DNA from 4 places in the Burkholderia sp. MSMB0856 genome. Region 2 is predicted to be linked to each of the others. Evidence: predicted binding sites of a transcription regulator. Region 2 holds the regulator's gene; each other region holds the start of a gene.
The links. The regulator HrcA, encoded in region 2, represses chaperone genes, less so after heat shock. The targets are predictions, from matches to a motif close to TTAGCACTCNNNNNNNNNGAGTGCTAA.
Positions count from the first base shown of each region.

Region 1: a site for HrcA is predicted at 2,342-2,368, ahead of WS87_RS18910 (co-chaperone GroES). Genes of this name have one in related genera too.
Region 3: a site for HrcA is predicted at 3,750-3,776, ahead of rpoH (RNA polymerase sigma factor RpoH). Genes of this name have one in related genera too.
Region 4: a site for HrcA is predicted at 2,669-2,695, ahead of groES (co-chaperone GroES). Genes of this name have one in related genera too.

Region 1 covers NZ_CP013428.1:285,869-291,288, reverse strand. Annotated here, with positions in the region: gene WS87_RS18920 (LysR family transcriptional regulator) at 61-1,014, opposite strand; gene WS87_RS18915 (zinc-dependent alcohol dehydrogenase family protein) at 1,142-2,161, shown strand; gene WS87_RS18910 (co-chaperone GroES) at 2,401-2,691, shown strand; gene groL (chaperonin GroEL) at 2,704-4,344, shown strand; gene WS87_RS18900 (porin) at 4,456-5,420, opposite strand, start outside.
Region 2 covers NZ_CP013427.1:707,259-712,678, reverse strand. Annotated here, with positions in the region: gene WS87_RS33930 (hypothetical protein) at 143-304, shown strand; gene WS87_RS04395 (RNA-binding S4 domain-containing protein) at 276-683, opposite strand; gene hemH (ferrochelatase) at 689-1,753, opposite strand; gene hrcA (heat-inducible transcriptional repressor HrcA) at 1,891-2,913, opposite strand; gene WS87_RS04380 (NAD kinase) at 3,044-3,946, shown strand; gene recN (DNA repair protein RecN) at 3,966-5,420, shown strand, end outside.
Region 3 covers NZ_CP013427.1:3,094,765-3,100,184, reverse strand. Annotated here, with positions in the region: gene cydB (cytochrome d ubiquinol oxidase subunit II) at 1-543, opposite strand, end outside; gene WS87_RS15700 (cytochrome ubiquinol oxidase subunit I) at 575-2,155, opposite strand; gene cydP (cytochrome oxidase putative small subunit CydP) at 2,145-2,423, opposite strand; gene rpoH (RNA polymerase sigma factor RpoH) at 2,752-3,687, opposite strand; gene WS87_RS15680 (acyloxyacyl hydrolase) at 4,049-4,618, shown strand; gene WS87_RS15675 (nuclear transport factor 2 family protein) at 4,664-5,047, shown strand; gene leuA (2-isopropylmalate synthase) at 5,191-5,420, opposite strand, start outside.
Region 4 covers NZ_CP013427.1:840,608-846,027, forward strand. Annotated here, with positions in the region: gene WS87_RS04950 (anti-sigma factor family protein) at 1-772, shown strand, start outside; gene WS87_RS04955 (hypothetical protein) at 801-1,214, shown strand; gene WS87_RS04960 (LolA family protein) at 1,211-1,843, shown strand; gene WS87_RS04965 (SRPBCC family protein) at 1,885-2,394, shown strand; gene groES (co-chaperone GroES) at 2,769-3,062, shown strand; gene groL (chaperonin GroEL) at 3,109-4,749, shown strand; gene WS87_RS04980 (hydroxymethylpyrimidine/phosphomethylpyrimidine kinase) at 4,919-5,420, opposite strand, start outside.

The DNA.
Region 1 (5,420 bases), on a different replicon from region 2:
GGTGGAGAAAACGCGTACGGTCGCCGTCGTTTGCGTCGACGACTCGATCGCGCGTCGTGGCTACGAAGCCTGGACGATGCGCCGCGGCACGCGCTCGCCGTCCGCGTTGTCCGACGCCAGCATGCGCGGAATCTCGTCAACGAGCGCATCGATGACGACGCGCACCTTCATCGGCACATTGCGCGACGTCGGGCGCACCGCGAACACTTCGGCGCCCGACACGCTGTCGCTGTCCATCACGAGCACGAGACGGCCGTCGCGCACGTACGGCGCCATCAGCCAGCACGGCAGCCACGCAAGGCCCGCGCCGGCCGCCGCCGCGTCGGCGATCGCCTGCAGGTCGTCGAATCGCAGGCGGCCTGCCGGGCGATGGTCGTGCACCGCGCCGTCCGCGCCGATGATTCGCCACGGCGTCGGCTGCCCGCCGCGCGAATACGCGATGCCGCCGTGCGACGCGAGTTCGTCGAGCCCCGACGGCCGGCCGTGACGATCGAGATAGGCAGGCGATGCGCAGATGCCCATGCGCTGCACCCCAAGCTTCCGGCCGACCAGCGCACTCGTGTCGGCCAGCGTGCCGATACGCACCGCGATGTCGAAGCCGTCGTTGACGAGATCGGCGACGCGATCGCTGAACGACACGTCGATTTCAAGCCGCGGATAACGCTCGATGATGCGCCGCACGACGGGCGCCACGCATTGCCGGCCGAACAGCACGGGCACGCTGACCCGCACGCGGCCGGTCGGCTCGCGCCGGCCCGCGTCGAGCGCGGCTTCCGTCTCGCCGAGTTCGGCCAGCAACCGCCGACACTGCTCGTAATAGACGAGCCCCTCGTCGGTCAGGCCGAGCTGACGCGTCGTGCGCTGCAAGAGGCGCGCACCGAGCCGCTGTTCGAGCCGCGCGACGATCTTCGCAACAGCCGAGCGCGTCATGCCGAGGCGCAGCGCCGCCGCCGCGAAGCTGCCCGACTCCACGACGTCGACGAATTCGACGATGCCTCTCAATCGCTCGTCCATGCAGTTCCGCTCCGATGGAATGACAGGTTTGTGTCCGCGCCGGCGACAATCGTTGGCCGAATTCTCGCCAATGTGTCCCGTTGCGCAACACTATGATAGTCCGGTCCATCTCGAAAAAGGAGCCGACATGCACGCATGGCAAATCAAACCGGGGGACGGCATTGCCGGGCTCCGGCGCATCGACGCGACGCTTCGCCCGGTCGGGCCGACCGACGTCGTCGTGAAAATCCACTCGGCAGGACTGAACTACCGCGACCTGATGTTCGCGCACGGCGACTATCTCGGCATCGGCACCGACGCGCTGATACCCGTCGCCGACGGCGCCGGCGAAGTCGTCGAGACCGGTCGCGACGTCACGCGGTTCAAGCCGGGCGATCGCGTGATCAACACGTATTTCCCGCACTGGATCGACGGGCCGCCCACGCCGCCGAAGGTCTCGGGGTCGCCCGGCTCGCATTTCGACGGCGTGCTCGCCGAACGCTTCGTCTCCGACGAAACCGCGCTCGTCGGGATTCCTGCGCATCTCGACTACGACGAAGCGGCAACGCTGTCGTGCGCGGGCATCACCGCGTGGAATGCGCTGTTCGTCGACGGCGGGCTGAGACCGGGCGCGACGGTCGTGCTGCTCGGCACGGGCGGTGTTTCGATCATCGCGCTGCAGCTCGCGCATGCGGCCGGACTGCGCACGATCGTGACTTCGTCGAGCGATGCAAAGCTCGAACGCGCCCGCGCACTCGGTGCGGACGCAACGATCAACTACCGCACGACGCCCGAATGGCAGCATGAAGTGCTGCGGCTCACCGACGGTGCGGGCGCGGATCTCGTCATCGAAGTCGGCGGACGCGATACGCTCGCGCGCTCGGTCGCCGCGACGAAAATGGGCGGCATCGTGTCGGTGATCGGCGGCGTCAGCGGGTTCGGCGGCCCGGAACTCGGGCTGCTGTCGCTGATCGGCGGCATTCGGAAACTGCACGGGATCATGGTCGGCAGCCGCGCGATGCTCGACGACGTCGTGCGGCTCGTCGATGCGAAACGGATCAAGCCGGTGGTCGATCGCGTGTTCGGTTTCGACGAAGCGCCGCAGGCCTATGCGTGTCTGCAGTCGGGTCAGCATTTCGGCAAGGTCGTGATTCGCGTCGCGTCGTAACGGATGAAGGCGGCGCACGCCGCCTTCTCCTCGCTGCCGTCTCTACAGCGCACTCTTCCGCGCCGGTACCCGCATCCGCGTACCGCGCTGTGCCGCGTCGTCGACGCTCCCATAGCGCATCCACGCAAATGCATTTCGGAATCCGTTATTGGATCGCGCCGTCCCGCGTTTTTATACTCGTCAGCACTCTCCATCAAAGAGTGCCAGCCAATTTCGACGCAACAGAACAGGACGGACAGATGAGCCTACGCCCCTTGCATGACCGGGTCATCGTGAAGCGACTCGACCAGGAAACCACCACCGCCTCGGGCATCGTGATCCCCGACAGCGCCGCGGAAAAGCCCGACCAGGGCGAAGTGATCGCCGTCGGCCCCGGCCGCAAGGACGCGGACGGCCAGCGCATCGTGCCCGACCTTCAGGTCGGCGAACGCGTGCTGTTCGGCAAGTACGCAGGCCAGGCCGTCAAGGTGGACGGCAACGAATTCCTCGTACTGCGCGAGGAAGACATCGTCGCGGTCGTCAGTCAATAACGGAGTGCAATCATGGCAGCGAAGGAAATCATTTTCAGCGACGTCGCCCGTGCGAAGCTGACCGAAGGCGTCAACATTCTCGCCAATGCGGTGAAGGTCACGCTCGGGCCGAAAGGCCGCAACGTCGTGCTCGAACGCAGCTTCGGCGCACCCGTCGTCACCAAGGACGGCGTGTCGGTCGCGAAGGAAATCGAACTCGCGGACAAGCTGCAGAACGTCGGCGCGCAGCTCGTGAAGGAAGTCGCGTCGCGCACCAGCGACGCGGCTGGCGACGGCACGACGACGGCCACCGTGCTCGCGCAGGCGATCGTGCGCGAAGGCCAGAAATACGTCGCGGCCGGGCTCAATCCGCTCGACCTGAAGCGCGGGATCGACAAGGCGGTGGCATCGGCCGTAGACGAGCTGAAGAAGATCAGCAAGCCGACCACCACCAGCAAGGAAATCGCGCAGGTCGCGACGATCTCCGCGAACGGCGAGGAATCGATCGGCCAGCGCATCGCCGAAGCGATCGACCGTGTCGGCAAGGAAGGCGTGATCACCGTGGAGGACGGCAAGTCGCTCGCCGACGAGCTCGACGTCGTCGAAGGATTGCAGTTCGATCGCGGCTATCTGTCGCCGTATTTCATCAACAACGCCGACAAGCAGATCGCCGAAATCGAGAACCCGTACATCCTGCTGCACGACAAGAAGATCTCGAACATCCGCGACCTGCTGCCGGTGCTCGAACAGGTCGCGAAGTCGGGCCGGCCGCTGCTGATCATCGCGGAAGACGTCGAAGGCGAAGCGCTCGCGACGCTGGTCGTGAACAACATCCGCGGCATCCTGAAGACGGTCGCGGTCAAGGCGCCGGGCTTCGGCGATCGTCGCAAGGCGCTGCTGGAAGACATCGCGATCCTGACCGGCGGCCAGGTCGTCGCCGAGGAGACGGGCCTCACGCTCGAGAAGGCGACGCTCGCCGAGCTCGGCCAGGCGAAGCGCATCGAGGTCGGCAAGGAAAACACGACCGTGATCGACGGCGCGGGCGATGCGAAGAACATCGAGGCGCGCGTGAGGCAGATCCGCGTGCAGATCGAGGAAGCGACCTCCGACTACGACCGTGAAAAGCTGCAGGAACGCGTGGCCAAGCTCGCGGGCGGCGTCGCGGTGATCAAGGTCGGCGGCGCGACCGAGATCGAGGTGAAGGAGAAGAAGGATCGTGTCGACGATGCGCTGCACGCGACGCGCGCGGCCGTCGAGGAAGGCATCGTGCCGGGCGGCGGCGTCGCGCTGATTCGCGTGCGGCAGGCGATCCGCGCACTCAAGGGCGCGAACGCCGACCAGGACGCGGGCATCAAGATCGTGCTGCGTGCACTCGAGGAACCGCTGCGCCAGATCGTCACGAACGCGGGCGAGGAAGCGAGCGTGGTCGTCGCGAAAGTCGCGGAGGGCTCGGGCAACTTCGGCTACAACGCGCAGACCGGTGAATACGGCGACCTCGTCGAATCGGGCGTGCTCGATCCGACCAAGGTCACGCGCACCGCGCTGCAGAACGCGGCGTCGGTCGCGGGGCTGCTGCTGACGACCGATGCGACGGTGTTCGAAGCGCCGAAGGATGCGGCGCCGGCTGCGGTGCCGGGTGGTCCGGGCGCAGGCGGCCCGGGGTTCGATTTCTGACGCCGGCAAGCGCGCACGCCCGAGCCGGGCGACCGCGCGCTTCGATCCACGACGCGTGGCGGCACCGGTCGCCACGCGTTTTTTCGTAAGCGCCCGCCCCGCGCGCCGTCGTCAGAACATCTGGCGCAGGCCGATCGCGGCCCCGACGTTGTTGGTCCTGCCGATCTGGTCAACCTTGCCGGTGAGCCGGTTGGTGGCGCCCGGGTAGTCGGCCGCGAACGCGCCGTTGCCGCGTGCGAAATCGACCGTGCCGTATACCTCCGTGTGCTTCGACAGCGCATATTCGGCCAGCATGGTCGCCGAGTAATTGATCCCGGAGCCGAGCGTGCCGTCGAGCCGCTCCGCGTTGCGCGCGTGGCCGTAATAGCCGGCCACCGTGATCAGCAGCGGCGCGGTGGCCTGCCAGTTCGCGCCGACGTAGAACGTATCGTCGATGCGATTCGGGCTGCCGCCGGCGAGCGTGGGCGCGCCGGCCTGCTGCATGTTGAAGTCCGTCGTGCCCGTCTTGTCCTGACCGTGCAGCCAGCCGGCCAGCAGGCGCACGGACGGCGTGACCTGATATGCGCCGCTCACGTGCAGGAAGTTCACCTTCGCGCCGTTGACCGCACTGCCGTTCACGGACGACACCGAGGTCTGCTGGTAGCCGGCGTTGATCGACGCAGGCCCTTGCGCGTAGGTCAGCTCGACACCGTACGTGCTGTCGAGGCCCATCGCGCCGGCATGATTGCCGAGCCCGTAGATCGCATCGATGCTGAAGCCGTTGTACGAGAACTTGTACTTCACCGAGTTCGGCACGGTCAGGTAATTGCCGATGCCGTTGTACGCCCAGCTGTCCTGCCAGTAGTCGCCGACGGTCATCGGATCGAACACGTCACCCATCGTGTCGTACAGCGGGGCGTACTGGTTGCCGAAGGTCAGCGAACCGTACCGGTCGCTCGACAGGCCGACGTATGCCTGCCGGCTGAACAGCGTGTTCGCGACGTGCAGCTTGCCGTCGCCGAGCTCGAAGCCGTTCTCCAGACGAAAGATCGCCGACAGGCCGCCGCCGAGATCCTCGCTGCCGCGCAAGCCCCAGC
Region 2 (5,420 bases):
AACGCTTACCAGGCAAGTACTAGCCCGGCACAGGGGGCTGCACTACACTCCACTCAAGCGTCGAGAAAGCGCGTTTACCCTAGCTTACCGCCGCCTGACATCCACCTGGCGCTGCATTCACCGTCCCATCGAGGCGAGTACCGTGAAACTGACCTTTGCCATATCGGTGGTCGCGCTGGTACTGATTGCCGGCACCACCACCATCTGCCTGTCCGGAGCCGTGACCGACCGCACGACCGAATACGGAAGCGCGCGGGCGACGTTCGACCAGATGTTCAGCTCCCACCAGAAAATCTGTCGATGATGCGCCGGTCGCGCTTGGTCGGCCGGCCGTGCAGTTCCGCCGCCGGCTCGCGATACGTGCGGCGCCGCTCCAGTTCGGCGAGCCGCGCGACGCGCCCCGCTTCCGTTTCCTCGTAAAGCGTCTGCGCGATGCTCGCGGGCCCCCGCACGTCGCAAATGCCCAGCACGGCAATGTGCCAGACGACACCGTCGATCGCAATCTCGACCTCGTCGCCGACGCGCACGTCCTTCGCCGGCTTGACCGCCGCACCGCCGATCTTCACGTGGCCCTTGTCGACCGCGTCGGACGCGAGCGAGCGCGTCTTGAAGAAGCGCGCTGCCCATAGCCATTTGTCGATGCGCAGCTTCGCGCCGGGTTCCGTCGAAATCTTGTAGTTCATCGCGCTCAACTCACCGTTTCGGGCTGTGCGGCCTTCACCGGCCAGCCCAGCAGATTCTCGGCGACAATCTCGCCCACCGCGCCGATCCACGCGGGCGCGCCGTTCAGGCACGGAATCCGGTGGAAGGCCTGGCCGCCGCCGGCGATGAATTCGTCGCGCACCTCCATCCCGATCTCCTCGATCGTCTCCAGACAATCAGCCGTAAAACCGGGACAGAACACGTCCGCTCGCCGCACGCCGGCCTCACCGAGTTCGCGCAGCGTCGGCGCCGTATACGGCTGCAGCCACTCGGCCTTGCCGAAGCGCGACTGGAACGTCACGCGGCACTCGAGCGTCGACAACCCGAGCGCGGCCATCAGCAGCGCGCCCGTCTGCTGGCACTGTTCATGATAGGGGTCGCCCAGGTCGAGCGTGCGTTTCGGCACCCCGTGAAAGCTCAGCACGAGCTTGTCGCCGGCCGCAAAGTCGGGCCGGCCGTGCTGCGCCCAGTACTGGCGCACCTGCTCGGCGAGCGCATGGATGTAGGCGGGATGGTCGGCATATTGCCGCACCGTGCGCACTTCCGGCTGGTTGCGCATCCGCGCGAGCGCGGCGAATGCGGCATCGAATGCGGTCGCGGTGGTGGACGCCGAGTATTGCGGATACATGGGCATCAGCAGCACGCGCTCGACGCCCGCGCGCTTGAACTGCGCGAGTGCCTGCGCAATGCCCGGGCTGCCGTAGCGCATCGCGTAGTCGACCGTCACCTGGTAGTCGTTCGATGCGAGCAGGTGGCGCACGCCTTCGGTCTGGCGCTCGGTGTACACGCGCAGCGGCGAGCCCTCGGGCATCCAGACGGCCGCGTATTTCTTCGCGGACGCGCGGCCGCGCAGCGGCAGGATCAGCGTGCGCAGCAGCACCTGCCAGACGACCTGCGGGATTTCGACGACGCGGGGATCCGACAGAAATTCGGCCAGATAGCGCCGCACCGCGCGCGGCGTCGGGGCGTCGGGCGTGCCGAGATTGATCAGCAGCACGCCGATGCGATGGGCGGCCGCAACGCTCGAAGGCGGCTCAAGATCGAAACGCATGGGCAGGAACGTGCTCGGGGCACGCAGTCGGACGGCCCTCAATTATAGCGGGCCGCTCGCTCGGGTCGGCTGGCCGTTCGGCCGACTGGCGGCGCACGCGGCGTCGCGGCACGATGGCGGAACGGTGTCGGTTCGGGTTATTGCTGACTCAGCGTGAGCGACAGCAGCCGAGCGGTGATGTCGACGATCGGAATCACGCGGTTGTACGCCATGCGGGTCGGGCCGATCACGCCGAGCGTGCCGACGATCTGGCCGTTCACCTCGTAGGGCGCGGTCACGACGCTCATTTCCTCGATCGGCACCAGCGTCGATTCGCCGCCGATGAAGATCTGCACGCCCTGGGCGTGGCTCGACACGTCGAGCAATTGCAGGAGGCCCGTTTTTTGGTCAAACACGTCGAACAGCTTGCGCAGCCGCGCCATGTCGGACGACAGATCCGCCACTTCGAGCAGGTTGCGCTCGCCGGAAATGAGCACGGTGTCCTCGGTGTCGGGCACCTCGGTGCTGGCCGTCACGGCCGCGTGCATCAGCGTGGTCATGTCGCCGCGCAGCTGGTCGATCTCGTCGCGCAGGCGGCGGCGCACCTCGTCGAACGACAGCCCGGCGAAATGCGCGTTGATGTAGTTGGACGCCTCGGTGAGCTGCGACGGCGAATAGTCGCGCGGCGTCGCGAGCATCCGGTTCTGCACGTCGCCCTCGGGCGTGACGATGATCAGCAGGATGCGCTTGTCCGACAGCCGCATGAACTCGATCTGCTTGAACACGTGGCTGCGGCGCGGCGTCAGCACGACACCCGCGAACTGCGACAGGTTGGACAGCACGCTCGCCGCTGCGGCCACCACCCGCTGCTGCGGTTCGCCGGCCTGCAGCGTGTTCTGCACCTGGCGCGCAACGGCCTCGGCATCGATCGGCGCCTCGACCGTCAGCATCGTGTCGACGAACAGGCGATAGCCGCGCGGCGTCGGCACGCGGCCGGCCGACGTGTGTGGGCTCGACACGAGGCCGAGCTCCTCCAGGTCGGACATCACGTTGCGGATCGTTGCCGGGCTCAGCTCGAGCCCCGAGTAACGGGACAACGTGCGCGAGCCGACCGGCTGACCGTCGGCGATATACCGTTCGATCAGGGTTTTCAGGAGGGTTCGTGCGCGAGGATCTAGCATGGTGGAAAATTTTAGCGCAACCGCGCGAGCACGGCGAGTGGCCGCGGCCACTGTCGCGCGGGCTGACCGATCCGGCCCCGTCTTCACACAGCCGGTTCTTTTCGTCAACGAGCTATGGTGTAATGCCGGCATGAAAACCGGTAATCAGTTCAATACTGTCGCGCTCGTGGGCCGGAGCAACACGCCCGGCATCGCCGAGCCGCTCGCCACGCTGGCTGGCTGCATCGCGAAGCTCGGCTTCGAGGTCGTGTTCGAAGCCGAAACCGCGCGCGAGATCGGCATCTCCGGCTATCCGGCGCTCACTCCGGCTGAAATCGGCGCGCGCGCGGACGTGGCGGTCGTGCTCGGCGGCGACGGCACGATGCTCGGCATCGGCCGCCAGCTCGCGCCGTACAAGACACCGCTGATCGGGATCAACCACGGGCGGCTCGGCTTCATCACGGACATCGCGGCGGCCGACATGCAGGCGCGCGTCCCGGTGATCCTGTCGGGCAAGTTCGAGCGCGAGGAGCGCTCGCTGCTCGAGGCCCGGATCGTGCGCGACGGCGAACCGATCTACCACGCACTCGCGTTCAACGACGTCGTCGTGAACCGCAGCGGCTTTTCCGGGATGGTCGAATTGCGTGCGTCGGTCGACGGCCGGTATATGTACAACCAGCGTTCGGACGGCCTGATCGTCGCCACGCCGACCGGCTCGACCGCGTACGCGCTGTCGTCGGCCGGGCCGATCCTGCACCCGCAACTCCAGGGCATCGTGCTCGTGCCGATCGCGCCGCATGCGCTGTCGAACCGGCCGATCGTGCTGCCCGACGATTCGAAGATTGCGATCCAGATCGTCGGCGGCCGCGACGTCAACGTGAACTTCGACATGCAGTCGTTTACCGCGCTGGAGCTGAACGACACGATCGAGGTGCGCCGCTCGAAGCATACGGTGCCGTTCCTGCATCCGGTCGGCTACAGCTATTACGCGACGCTGCGCAAGAAGCTGCACTGGAACGAACACGCATCGAACGAAGACGACAAGGCGTCCTGACGCACCTGAGCCCGACACCATGCTTCGCCACCTCTCGATTCGCGACTTCGTCATCGTCGCCGCGCTCGATCTCGAATTCGATAGCGGCTTCACCGTCTTTTCCGGCGAAACCGGCGCCGGCAAATCGATCCTGATCGACGCCCTCGCCCTCGCGCTCGGCGAACGCGCCGACGCGAGCGTCGTGCGCGCCGGCTGCGGCCGCGCCGACATCACCGCCGAATTCACGCCGCACGACCGCGTCGCGCGCTGGCTCGATGAACACGCGTTCGACGCCGAGGACACCGTGATGCTGCGCCGCGTGATCGACGCGAACGGCCGCTCGCGCGCATTCATCAACGGCACCAGCGCGACGCTCGCGCAGCTGCGCGAGCTCGGCGAGATGCTGGTCGACATCCACGGCCAGCACGCGCACCAGTTGCTGATGCGTCCCGATGCGCAGCGCGAGCTGTTCGACACGCACGCGGGGCTCGTCGCCGATGCCGCGAACGTCGCACGCGCGTGGCGCGTCTGGCGCGACGCGACGCAGGCGATCGACGCCGCGAAGGCGCACGAGCGCGAACTGCAGCTCGAACGCGAGAAGCTCGCATGGCAGCTCGCCGAGCTCGACAAGCTCGCACCGCAACCGGGCGAATGGGACGAAGTCGGCAGCGAGCACAAGCGCCTGTCGCATTCGGCGAACCTGATCGCCGGCGTGCAGGGTGCGCTCAACGCGCTGTCCGAGGCCGACGACGCGATGCTCCCGCAGCTCGGCGCAATCGTGTCGAAACTGCGCAGCCTGGCCGACTACGACACGGGGCTCGGCGACGCGCTCGCATCGCTCGAACCGGCCGAGATCCAGCTGCAGGAAGCCGTCTATTCGCTGTCGCACTACGCGCAGCGCCTCGATCTCGACCCGGCCCGGCTCGCGCAGGTCGAGACGCGCCTCGACGCGCTGCACTCGACCGCCCGCAAGTTCCGGCTGCCGCCCGACACGCTGCACGAGGAACATGCGGCACGCCGCGCGCAGCTCGCCGCGCTCGACGCAGCCGCCGATCTCGGCGCGCTCGAAGCCGCGCAGGCCAAGGCATGGGAAGCCTATCTCACCGACGCGAAACACCTGTCGAAGGCGCGCGCGCAGGCCGCGAAGGCGCTCGGCACGGCCGTCACGGCGGGCATGCAGGAACTGTCGATGGCAGGAGGCAGCTTCGAAGTCGCGCTCGTGCCGCTCGCCGATGGCGGCCCGCACGGGCTCGAGCAGGTCGAATTCCGAGTCGCCGGGCACCCTGGCGTACCGCTGCGGCCGCTCGCGAAAGTCGCGTCGGGCGGCGAACTCGCCCGGATCAGCCTTGCGCTCGCGGTGATCGCGAGCGCCGCCAGCCCGACACCGACGCTGATTTTCGACGAGGTCGACACGGGCATCGGCGGCGGCGTCGCCGAGGTGGTCGGCCGCCTGCTGCATCAGCTCGGACGTGACCGCCAGGTACTGTGCGTGACG
Region 3 (5,420 bases), 1.1 Mb from region 2:
CGCGACGAGCATCGTGAGGCTGACGAGCCCACAGAGCAGCGCGAACGGGTTCAGCAACGCCCAGAAGCCGCCGTAGTAGGTCACGCGCAGGTCGCTGTCGAACTTGAACGGCACGCCCTGCAGCAGGTTGCCGAACGCGACGCCGAACACCAGCGCCGGCACGAAGCCGCCGACGAACAGGCCCCAGTCCCAGCCGGCGCGCCAACGCGGGTCGGGCCGCTTGCTGCGATAGTCGAAGCCGACCGGCCGGAAGAACAGCGCGAACAGCACGAGCAGCATCGCGAAGTAGAAGCCGGAGAACGACGCGGCATAGACGAGCGGCCAGGCGGCGAACATCGCGCCGCCGGCCGTGATCAGCCACACCTGGTTGCCTTCCCACGTCGCGCCGACCGTGTTGACGATGATGCGGCGTTCCTCGTCGGTCTTGCCGAGGAACGGCAGCAGCGCGGTCGCGCCCATGTCGAAGCCGTCGGTGACGGCGAAGCCGATCAGCAGCACGCCGACGAGCAGCCACCAGATCAGCTTGAGAGTTGCATAGTCCATAGCGATTCCTTGTTCGGTTTCAGGTGCGCGCTCAGGCCGACGCGTGCTCGCCGGCGGCCGCCAGCTCGTGGTGATAGCGGCCGGTATGCAGCGAGGACGGGCCGAGACGCGCGTACTTGAACATCAGCTTGATCTCGATGACGAACAGTGCCGTGTAGAACGCGATGAAACCGGCGAGGCTCAGGTACAGGTCCGTCGACGTCAGGCTGGACGCGGACAGATGCGTCGGCAGGATGCCCGCGATCGTCCACGGCTGGCGGCCGAGCTCGGCGACGACCCAGCCGAATTCCGCGGCGAGCCACGGCAGCGGGATCGCCCACACTGCATAGCGCAGGAACCAGCGGCGGTTGTCCTGCAGCACCTGCCGGCGCGCGCAGAACCAGAACGCGGCGACGAAGGTCGCGAGGAACAGGAAGCCGAGGAACACCATGATCCGGAACGAGAAAAACACGGGCGCGACCGGCGGGATTGTCTTCTTCGCGGCGGCCTTGATCTGCTCCGGCGTCGCATCGACCACGTTCGGCGTGAATTGCTTGAGCATCAGCCCGTAGCCGAGATACTGCTTGTGCTGATCGAACAGCGCGCGGGTCGCGTCGCTCGTGTCGCCTTCCTTGATCTTCTGCAATGCGCCGTACGCGACCATCCCGCTCTGGATGTGTTCCTCGCTGTGCTTTGCGAGCTCGCGCAGGCCGATCACCGGTTCGTCGATCGAGCGCGTCGCGATCAGGCCGAGTGCGTACGGGATCTTGATCGCATAGTCGGTGCGCTCTTCCTTCTGGTTCGGAATGCCGATCAGCGTGAACGATGCCGGCGCCGGCTGGGTTTCCCATTCCGATTCGATCGCGGCGAGCTTCATCTTCTGCACTTCGCCGGTCGTGTAGCCCGATTCGTCGCCGAGCACGATAACGCAGAGCGTCGACGCGAGACCGAAGCCTGCCGCGACCGCGAACGAGCGCAGCGCGAAATCGGTGTCGCGCTTCTTCAGCAGGTACCACGACGAGATGCCGAGCACGAACATCGCGGCCGTCACGTAGCCGGCCGACACGGTGTGCACGAACTTCACCTGGGCGACCGGGTTGAACAGCACGTCGAACAGGTTCGTCAGCTCCATGCGCATCGTCTGGTAGTTGAACTCGGCGCCGACCGGATTGTTCATCCAGCCGTTCGCGACGAGGATCCAGAGCGCGGACAGGTTCGAACCCAGCGCGACGAGGAACGTGACCATCAGGTGCTTGACCTTCGACAGGCGGTTCCAGCCGAAGAAGAACAGGCCGACGAACGTCGATTCGAGGAAGAACGCCATCAGGCCTTCGACCGCGAGCGGCACGCCGAAGATGTCGCCGACGTAGTGCGAGTAGTACGACCAGTTCGTGCCGAACTGGAATTCGAGCGTGATGCCGGTCGTCACGCCCATCGCGAAGTTGATCCCGAACAACTTGCCCCAGAACTGGGTCATGTCCTTGTAGACCTGTTTGCCGGTCATCACGTAGACGGCTTCCATGATGACGAGCAGCCAGGACAGGCCGAGCGTCAGCGGCACGAACAGGAAGTGGTAGAGCGCCGTGATGCCGAACTGCAGACGCGACAGATCGACGACTTCGCTACTTATCATGGTGGTCTCCCTCGGTAGATGCAGGCGCCGGCACCGAGAGCAGCTTCTCGGCGACGACGGCAGGCGGCAGCGACATGTGCTTGGCCTGCGGATGATTGAAGAATGCGTATTTGAGCGACATCAGGAGGATCAGCTTGACGATCACCACCAGCGTGATGTCGCGCATGAGGGTCGGCCCGCGCGCCCACGCGGCGATGCGTGCGCGCCAGCCGAGCGTGCCGGCGGCCTGCGGGGGAGGCGGCGCAGGCTCTTTATTGATCGAGATCAAGGCGATTATCCTGAATCGATTTACGTGGGTTTTGGGGCGACTCTACGTCGGATTTATGACGGCAGTTAAGCTGTTTTAATCCTTTTAAGCCGACATGCCAATTTTAAAATGCCGGCTTTCCGATGCCGAGTGTTGCGCTGCGGCAGACCGTCGCGAAGCACGTGTCGAAACTTGATGCAGATCAAGGTTATGCGGAAGGGGCCGGAATTTGCCCGATACCCGATCAATAAGGTCGATTAATACGGCGTGATCGAGGCTAAACCATAGACGAAAAAAAACCGCTGCCGGGTGGGCAGCGGTTTTGGGTAAAGCGCTCTAAATCGCGGAGTTACGCGTATTCGGCGAGTGCCGTGCGCATCTTCTTCATGGCGCTCGCTTCGATCTGGCGGATGCGTTCCGCCGATACGCCGAACTCGGCCGCGAGATCGTGCAGCGTCGAGCCGCCCGAGCCGTCGTCGTCGACGTTCAGCCAGCGCGCCTCGATGATCCGGCGGCTGCGTGCGTCGAGTGCCTCGAGCGCCTGCGCGATGCCGTCCGTCTGCAGCATGTCGCGCTGACGCGCGGCGAGCACGGCGGTCGGCTCGTTGTGCGAATCGGCCAGGTAGGCGATCGGTGCGTACGACTCCTCGCCGTCTTCCACTTGACCCTCGAGCGCGATGTCGCCGCCCGACAGACGCGTCTCCATCTCGGTCACGTCTTCGCGCTTGACGTTGAGCTCCTGCGCGAGGCCGTCGATTTCCTCGGGCGTCATCGCCTGCATGCTCTTCTTGTGGCTGCGCAGGTTGAAGAACAGCTTGCGCTGGGCCTTCGTCGTCGCGACCTTCACCATCCGCCAGTTGCGCAGGATGTACTCATGGATCTCGGCCTTGATCCAGTGGATCGCATACGACACCAGGCGCACGTTTTGCGCCGGGTCGAAACGTTTCACGGCCTTCATCAGGCCGATGTTGCCTTCCTGGATCAGGTCGCCGTGCGGCAGGCCGTAGCCGAGGTAGTTGCGCGCGATCGACACGACCAGCCGCAGGTGCGACAGCACGAGGCGGCGTGCCGAGTCGAGGTTGTTGTCTTCGCGGAATTCGGTCGCGTACTGGCGTTCCTCTTCGGCGGTCAGGAGCGGGATCCGGTTGACGGCCTGGATGTACGCGTCGATGTTGCCGAGCTGGCCCGACAACATCGATTGAGTCGCGAGCGCCAGCGAGCCTGCCGATTCGGCCTTGGCCGGCGTCGGGCTCAGGGTGTTCGGAAGGGTCAGGGCGTGGCTCACTAAAAAACTCCTTTGGAATCAGGGACAAACCCCTGGTCTCGGATGAGATTCCGGGGCCCATCTTAGCACTCCCGTAATCCGAGTGCTAATTCCTTAGAGGGGCTGCGGGCATCCAAGTTCCCGATTCTCTATCGAACTTGTCGAATCGATAGTCTAATTTGCGACCGGACTGGCCGGTAGAAGTTCCGTAAGTTGTTGTTTCTGATAGTAATCAGTAGACGGTTTCGATTTTTGTAGTTTTGGAAGCAAACAATTTCGCTTCGTGATGCCGATCCGAAAAGTCCTTTACCATACCATTCAGTTCGCTCGGGCCCGGCCGCGGCGGCAAGGCCCCATTCAACCCACAAAGTTGGAGTGTCTGATGAACAATAAGAAGAATTGCCGGCCCCGCAGCCGGCTTGCGGTGCATGCGCTGCTGGCGGCATCGCTGCTGGGCGGATCGGGCGCCGCGTTCGCGGATCGATGGGGAATCCAGGCGGGCGGCGGGTTTTCCGATCGCCACGGGATCGACAAGGCCGATCTCGGCGTCGTGTGGGATCCGGGCTGGAACTGGTGGGAAATCGGCGGCTGGCACTTCGCATTCGTGATGGAAGGCCACGCCGGCTACTGGCACACGGGCGGCAATGTTCATGGCAGCATCGGCGAATTCGGTGCGACGCCGATGTTCCGCTTCATCAAGAGCGCGGGGCAGGTGCGTCCGTTCATCGAGGCCGGCGCCGGCATCCGCTTCCTGACGTCCCCGACGATCTCCAACAAACTGTCACTGGCGACGTCGTTCCAGTTCGTGGACGTCGTCGGCGTCGGCGCGCAGTTCGGAGAACGGCAACAGTATCAGCTCGGCTACCGTTTTCAACATGTGTCTAACGCGGGTATCAAAGAGCCGAATCCTGGTATAAATTTCCACCAGTTCTACGTGCAGTACAACTTCTGATCCGCACGCCCGCGCACGGCGGGCGCGTTGCCGAGGAGTCAGGCGATGGCGAAGGTGGTCGATGCGATTCGCGCGCTCGAGCGCGATCGATTCCGGGCGATGGTCGACGGGGACGGCGAGGCGCTCGAGGCGCAATTGTCGGACAAGGTGTTCTTCGTGCACACCAACGGCAAACGCGAAACCAAGCAGCAGTTCATCGACGCCATCGTCGCCGGCCGCCGCCGCTATCGTCAGATCGAAATCCAGTCGCAGGACCTGCTGCCCGTCGGCGACGCAACCTGCGTCGTCACCGGGCGCGCACTGATCGAGATGGAAACGAACAACGGCGGGCTGGTGTTTCCGATCGCCTATACCGCCGTCCATACCCATGAGCAGGGGCAGTGGCGCCTGCTGGCGTGGCAGGCGACGCGGTGCGCGACCGAGACATGAGCGCGCGTGGCGCTCCTTTTCGTGTCCCGACCGAGGCGGCCTTCTGGGCCGCTTTTCATTGCCCGTGCGACGCGGATTGCGCGGCGCACGGGCGGTCACGCACCGCTCGCTGACGTTCGAACCCTGAAACGAAAATCTGCCGATCAGGCCGCCGCACGGCGGTCGGCGCACTGCCAGGCCGAGCGGTTGATCGCGCTGACGACCGCATCGAGCGCGGCTCTCGCCGCATCGGCGTGCACGCCGACGCCATGCCGCAGCGGCGCATCGCCGACCCGGCAGCCGACCGATACCGCAATTCGTCCGTCCGTCGTGCGCGCGTGTTCGCACGAGGCGACGTCGATCGTCGCGCCGGCCGCCGTCGCGAAGGCCGCGG
Region 4 (5,420 bases), 130 kb from region 2:
CAAACCTTCGAACGATCGGGACGGCGGAGCCGACGCGTCGGCGCAACTGCTGTCGGCGCTGCTCGACGGCGAGCTGTCCGGGCAGGAGCGCCGCGAGGTGCTCGAACGGCTGGCGTCCGATCCGCGCGAAGCCGACCGGTTCGCGCATTACCGCGCGCAGCGCGACGCGCTGCAAGCGCTGTTCCCGCTGCCGGCCGCCGCACCCGCGCTGTTCGTGCAGCGGCGCGTGCCGCGTTGGCGCGGCGTCGCGTATGCATTCGCGGGGCTGGCGGCCGGGCTGGTGATCGGCGTCGCGCTGCACGCGGGCTGGACGACCTTCGGCGCCGAGCCGGCCTTCGCCGCGCACGCGGACGTCGCGTATGCCGTGTACGCGGCCGATCGCGAACATCCGGTCGAGGTCGACGCACGCGATCCGGCGCGCCTTGCCGCGTGGCTGTCCGCGCGTCTCGGGCGGCCCGTGCGTGCGCCGTCGCTCGACGAATACGGCTATGCATTGCTGGGCGGCCGGCTGCTGCCGGGCGACGCCGGGCCGGCCGCGCAACTGATGTACCAGCGCGCGGACGGCAAGCGCGTGACGCTCTACATGACGGCCTATGATGCGCGGCGCTTCGCGCCGCGGGCGATGTCCGCCGGCGGTCGCGATACGTACTTCTGGTCCGATCGCGGCATGGGTTATGCGCTCTCCGGACACGCCGACGAACGACGGCTGCGCGAGCTCGCGATCGAAGCATGCGGCGCGCTCGGCGGACCGACCGACGCGTGGAAGGGCTGACGCGCGCGACATCGGCAGGGAGCCAGCGATGAACACGAAGGCGGTGATGGTGGCGGTGGCGCTCGTGGCGGGCGCCGGGCTCGCGCGGGCGGACGGCGATGCGCCGGTGCGCGTGCCGGTCGACGCCGACGGCGTGCAGCGGGTGGCGATCGTCGGCGGCAGCTATTTCTTTCGGCCGAGTCACGTGATCGTCCGCGCGCACGTGCCGGTCGAACTCACCGTCTCGGCCGAACCGGGCGTCGTGCCGCACAGTTTCAAGATCGACGCGCCGCAGGCCGGCATTGCGGTGCATACCGAGCTGGGCACGACGCCGCGCACGTTGCGCTTCACGCCGACGGCGCCCGGCCGCTTCGCCTACTATTGCACGCATCGGCTGCTGTTCCTGCGCAGCCATCGCGAGCGCGGAATGGAAGGCGTGCTCGACGTCGAGGCGGCGCCGTGATCGCCGCGTTGCTGGCCGCGAGCCTGATAGGAGCGAGCATGACCGCCGATCCCGTGACCATCGCGCAGACGCATTTCGACCAGGTCCATTCGTACCGCGCGACGATCCGGTCGTCGGCGCGAAGCGGCGAGCATGCCGAATTCCACTATGCCTACTTGAAACCCGGTTTCGTCCGGATGGACTTCGTGTCGCCGCATCACGGCGCGGTGCTCGCGTACGACCCCGGCAACGGCAAGGTGCGGCTGCGTCCGTTCGGCGAGCATGCGCTGCCGGCGCTGACGCTCTCTCCGTCCAATCCGCTGCTGCGCGACCGCAGCGGCCATCGCGTCGACCGTTCGGACGTCGGCGTGCTGCTGCACAACGTGCATGCGCTGCAGCAGGGCGGTGCGACCGTGACGGAAGGCAAGGAAACCCTCGGCGGCCGCGCCACGCTGCGCGTATCGGTGACGGGCGCGCCCGCGCACGTGGTCGACGGCGTGCATCGCTATCGTCTGTGGCTGGACACCGAGGACGGCTTTCCGCTGAAGGTCGTCAGCTTCGCGGACGACGACGGCGCGCCGCTCGAAACGGTGACGCTCGACGACGTCGAGATCGACGTCGCGTTTCCCGCCCGATTTTTCTCGCCCTGATCGCGCTTTTGACCCCGATTCTGATTCGCGCCGGAGGCAGCATGGCGGAATACCGGTTTTCGACGACGTGGCGCGTGGACGCGCCGCTCGCGGCTGTCTGGGACGCGATCTACCAGGTCGATCGCTGGCCGGACTGGTGGAAGAGTGCCGTGCGGACCGTCGAGATCGAGCGCGGCGACGCGCGCGGCGTCGGCGCGCTGCAGCGATATACATGGAAAGGCGCGTTGCCGTACCGGCTGACCTTCGACATGCGCGTGCTGCGCGTCGAGCGGCCGCATGTGCTCGAAGGCCGCGCGAGCGGCGCGATCGAAGGCGACGGCCGCTGGTCGTTTGCCGGCGACGGCGCGCGCACCGTCGTGCGCTACGACTGGCACATCCGCACGCGCGAGCGCTGGATGAACTGGCTGGAGCCGATCGCGCGCCCGCTGTTCGCGTGGAATCACGACGTCGTGATGCGCGAAGGCGCGAAAGGCCTCGCGCGGCTGCTCGGCGCGACGGTCGAGACCGACGGCCGGACGTTTCAGCCGGTCGTGGGCTGTCCGGACATGTGACGATCCCGTGGCCGAAGTTTGCGCCCTTGGCACGTCCGCGCAGCCCTATTCAAGCGATGCCGGACGACCGCGGGAACTCGGTGCTCGCCCTGTGTCCAATTGGGGCGTGGGTCGGGATATCCCGTATCTCGTCCGCTCCCGGTGTGCGGAATCGATGTTTATGTGATTGTTTTTAATGAAATTTTTCAATCAATCCCCGTTTTTCCATCGTTCCGCCCCGCACGAAAAAACCTCTGGCTCCCCTTCTTGAATTTGTCAAAACCCGTCCATATAATTAGCACTCGCTGCACGAGAGTGCTAACAATTCTCTGCCGGGCGACCCGCCGGGCAGATTCCCTAAGCGTTCTTCAATCTCAGTCAAGAGAGGAGTGAATATGAACCTTCGTCCTTTGCACGATCGCGTGATCGTCAAGCGCCTGGATCAGGAAACCAAGACCGCCTCGGGCATCGTGATCCCCGAAGCTGCTGCTGAGAAGCCGGATCAAGGCGAGATCCTCGCGGTTGGCCCGGGCAAGCGCGACGACAAGGGCGCGGCGATCGCGCTCGACGTGAAGGTCGGCGATCGCGTGCTGTTCGGCAAGTACGCTGGTCAGACCGTCAAGGTCGACGGCCAGGAACTGCTGGTCATGCGCGAAGAAGACATCATGGCCGTGGTCAACGCGCAGTAAGCGTCCACCGACGGTACATATTCCCAAGAATTCAAGGAGTTAGAAGATGGCAGCTAAAGACGTCGTATTCGGCGATTCCGCCCGTTCGAAGATGGTCGAAGGCGTGAACATTCTCGCCAACGCAGTCAAGGTCACGCTGGGTCCGAAGGGCCGCAACGTCGTGCTCGAGCGCAGCTTCGGCGGCCCGACGGTCACCAAGGACGGTGTGTCGGTCGCGAAGGAAATCGAGTTGAAGGACAAGCTCCAGAACATGGGCGCGCAAATGGTCAAGGAAGTCGCTTCCAAGACCAGCGACAACGCAGGCGACGGCACGACGACGGCAACCGTCCTCGCGCAATCGATCGTTCGCGAAGGCATGAAGTACGTCGCATCGGGCATGAACCCGATGGACCTGAAGCGCGGCATCGACAAGGCAGTCGCAGCGGCTGTCGAAGAGCTGAAGAAGATCAGCAAGCCGTGCACGACGAACAAGGAAATCGCACAGGTCGGCTCGATCTCGGCGAACAGCGACACGTCGATCGGCGATCGCATCGCTGAAGCGATGGACAAGGTCGGCAAGGAAGGCGTGATCACCGTCGAAGACGGCAAGTCGCTCGCCGACGAACTCGACGTCGTCGAAGGCATGCAGTTCGACCGCGGCTACCTGTCGCCGTACTTCATCAACAACCCGGACAAGCAAGTCGCCGTCCTCGACAACCCGTTCGTGCTGCTGCACGACAAGAAGGTGTCGAACATCCGTGATCTGCTGCCGGTGCTCGAGCAAGTCGCGAAGGCTGGCCGTCCGCTGCTGATCATCGCTGAAGACGTCGAAGGCGAAGCGCTCGCAACGCTGGTCGTCAACAACATCCGCGGCATCCTGAAGACCGTTGCGGTCAAGGCGCCGGGCTTCGGCGATCGCCGCAAGGCCATGCTGGAAGACATCGCGATCCTGACCGGCGGTCAAGTCGTCGCGGAAGAAACCGGCCTGACGCTCGAGAAGGCAACGCTGGCAGAACTGGGCCAGGCGAAGCGCATCGAAGTGGGCAAGGAAAACACGACGATCATCGACGGCGCAGGCGAAGCCGTGAACATCGAAGCGCGCGTCAAGCAAGTTCGCACGCAAATCGAAGAAGCGACGTCGGACTACGACCGTGAAAAGCTGCAAGAGCGCGTGGCCAAGCTGGCCGGCGGCGTGGCAGTGATCAAGGTCGGTGCTGCGACCGAAGTCGAAATGAAGGAAAAGAAGGCACGTGTCGAAGACGCACTGCACGCAACGCGCGCAGCTGTGGAAGAAGGCATCGTGGCAGGCGGCGGCGTTGCGCTGATCCGCGCTCGCACCGCGATCGCAGGCCTGACCGGCGCGAACGCCGACCAGAACGCCGGCATCAAGATCGTGCTGCGCGCAATGGAAGAGCCGCTGCGCCAGATCGTCACGAACGGTGGCGAAGAAGCGAGCGTCGTGGTGGCGGCAGTTGCTGCAGGCACGGGCAACTACGGCTACAACGCAGCAACGGGCGAGTACGTCGACATGGTTGAAGCCGGCGTCGTTGACCCGACCAAGGTCACGCGCACCGCACTGCAGAACGCAGCGTCGGTTGCAGGCCTGCTGCTGACGACGGACGCAGCTGTCGCAGAACTGCCGAAGGAAGACGCACCGATGCCGGGCGGCATGCCGGGCGGCATGGGCGGCATGGGCATGGACATGTAATCGACTTCGGTCGATGGTGTCCGGAACGCGCAGCGATGCGCGTTCCAGCCAAAGAAAAAGACCCGCAGCGATGCGGGTCTTTTTTTATGCGCGCGCGAAAAGGGGCGGACATGCCGCCCCGAAGCGAGCGCAGGCCGCGCAACGGCGGCGCAGGGCCGCCGCGCGGGCGTCAATGCCGGGCGATTCGCGGCGAGCTTTTGCTGCTTTCCGTCACCGGACGCCCACCTTCCTCGTCATTGCTGCGCGCCCAGAAGAACCGGTCGGGCAGGTACGCGCCCATGCCGGGCCGGAACGCGTCGCGGACGGCCTGATACAGGTATTCCTGCGCCTCGCGCACCGCTTCGGGCGGCTCCTGGCCGTTCGCGAGCAGTGCCGCGATCGCCGCGCCGAGCGTGTCGGTGATGCCCATCAGCCGGTGCGGCGAGCGATCCCACATGTCTTCGCGAAGCTGGCCTTCCTCGCCGTACAGCGTGTTGACGAGCCGGTGCGAGCCCGTTTCCGACGACAGGATGTACTCGCAGCCCTGCGACAGCAGGTGCGACACGGCCGCGTCGAGATTCGGCGCCTCGGCATCGCCGTCCGGCTGCGCGAGCGCGATCAGCGTCGCGTGGTCGGCGACCAGCAGCGTCGTCTGCGGCGCGAGCAGGTCGGCGATCGATTCGCGCAGGTCG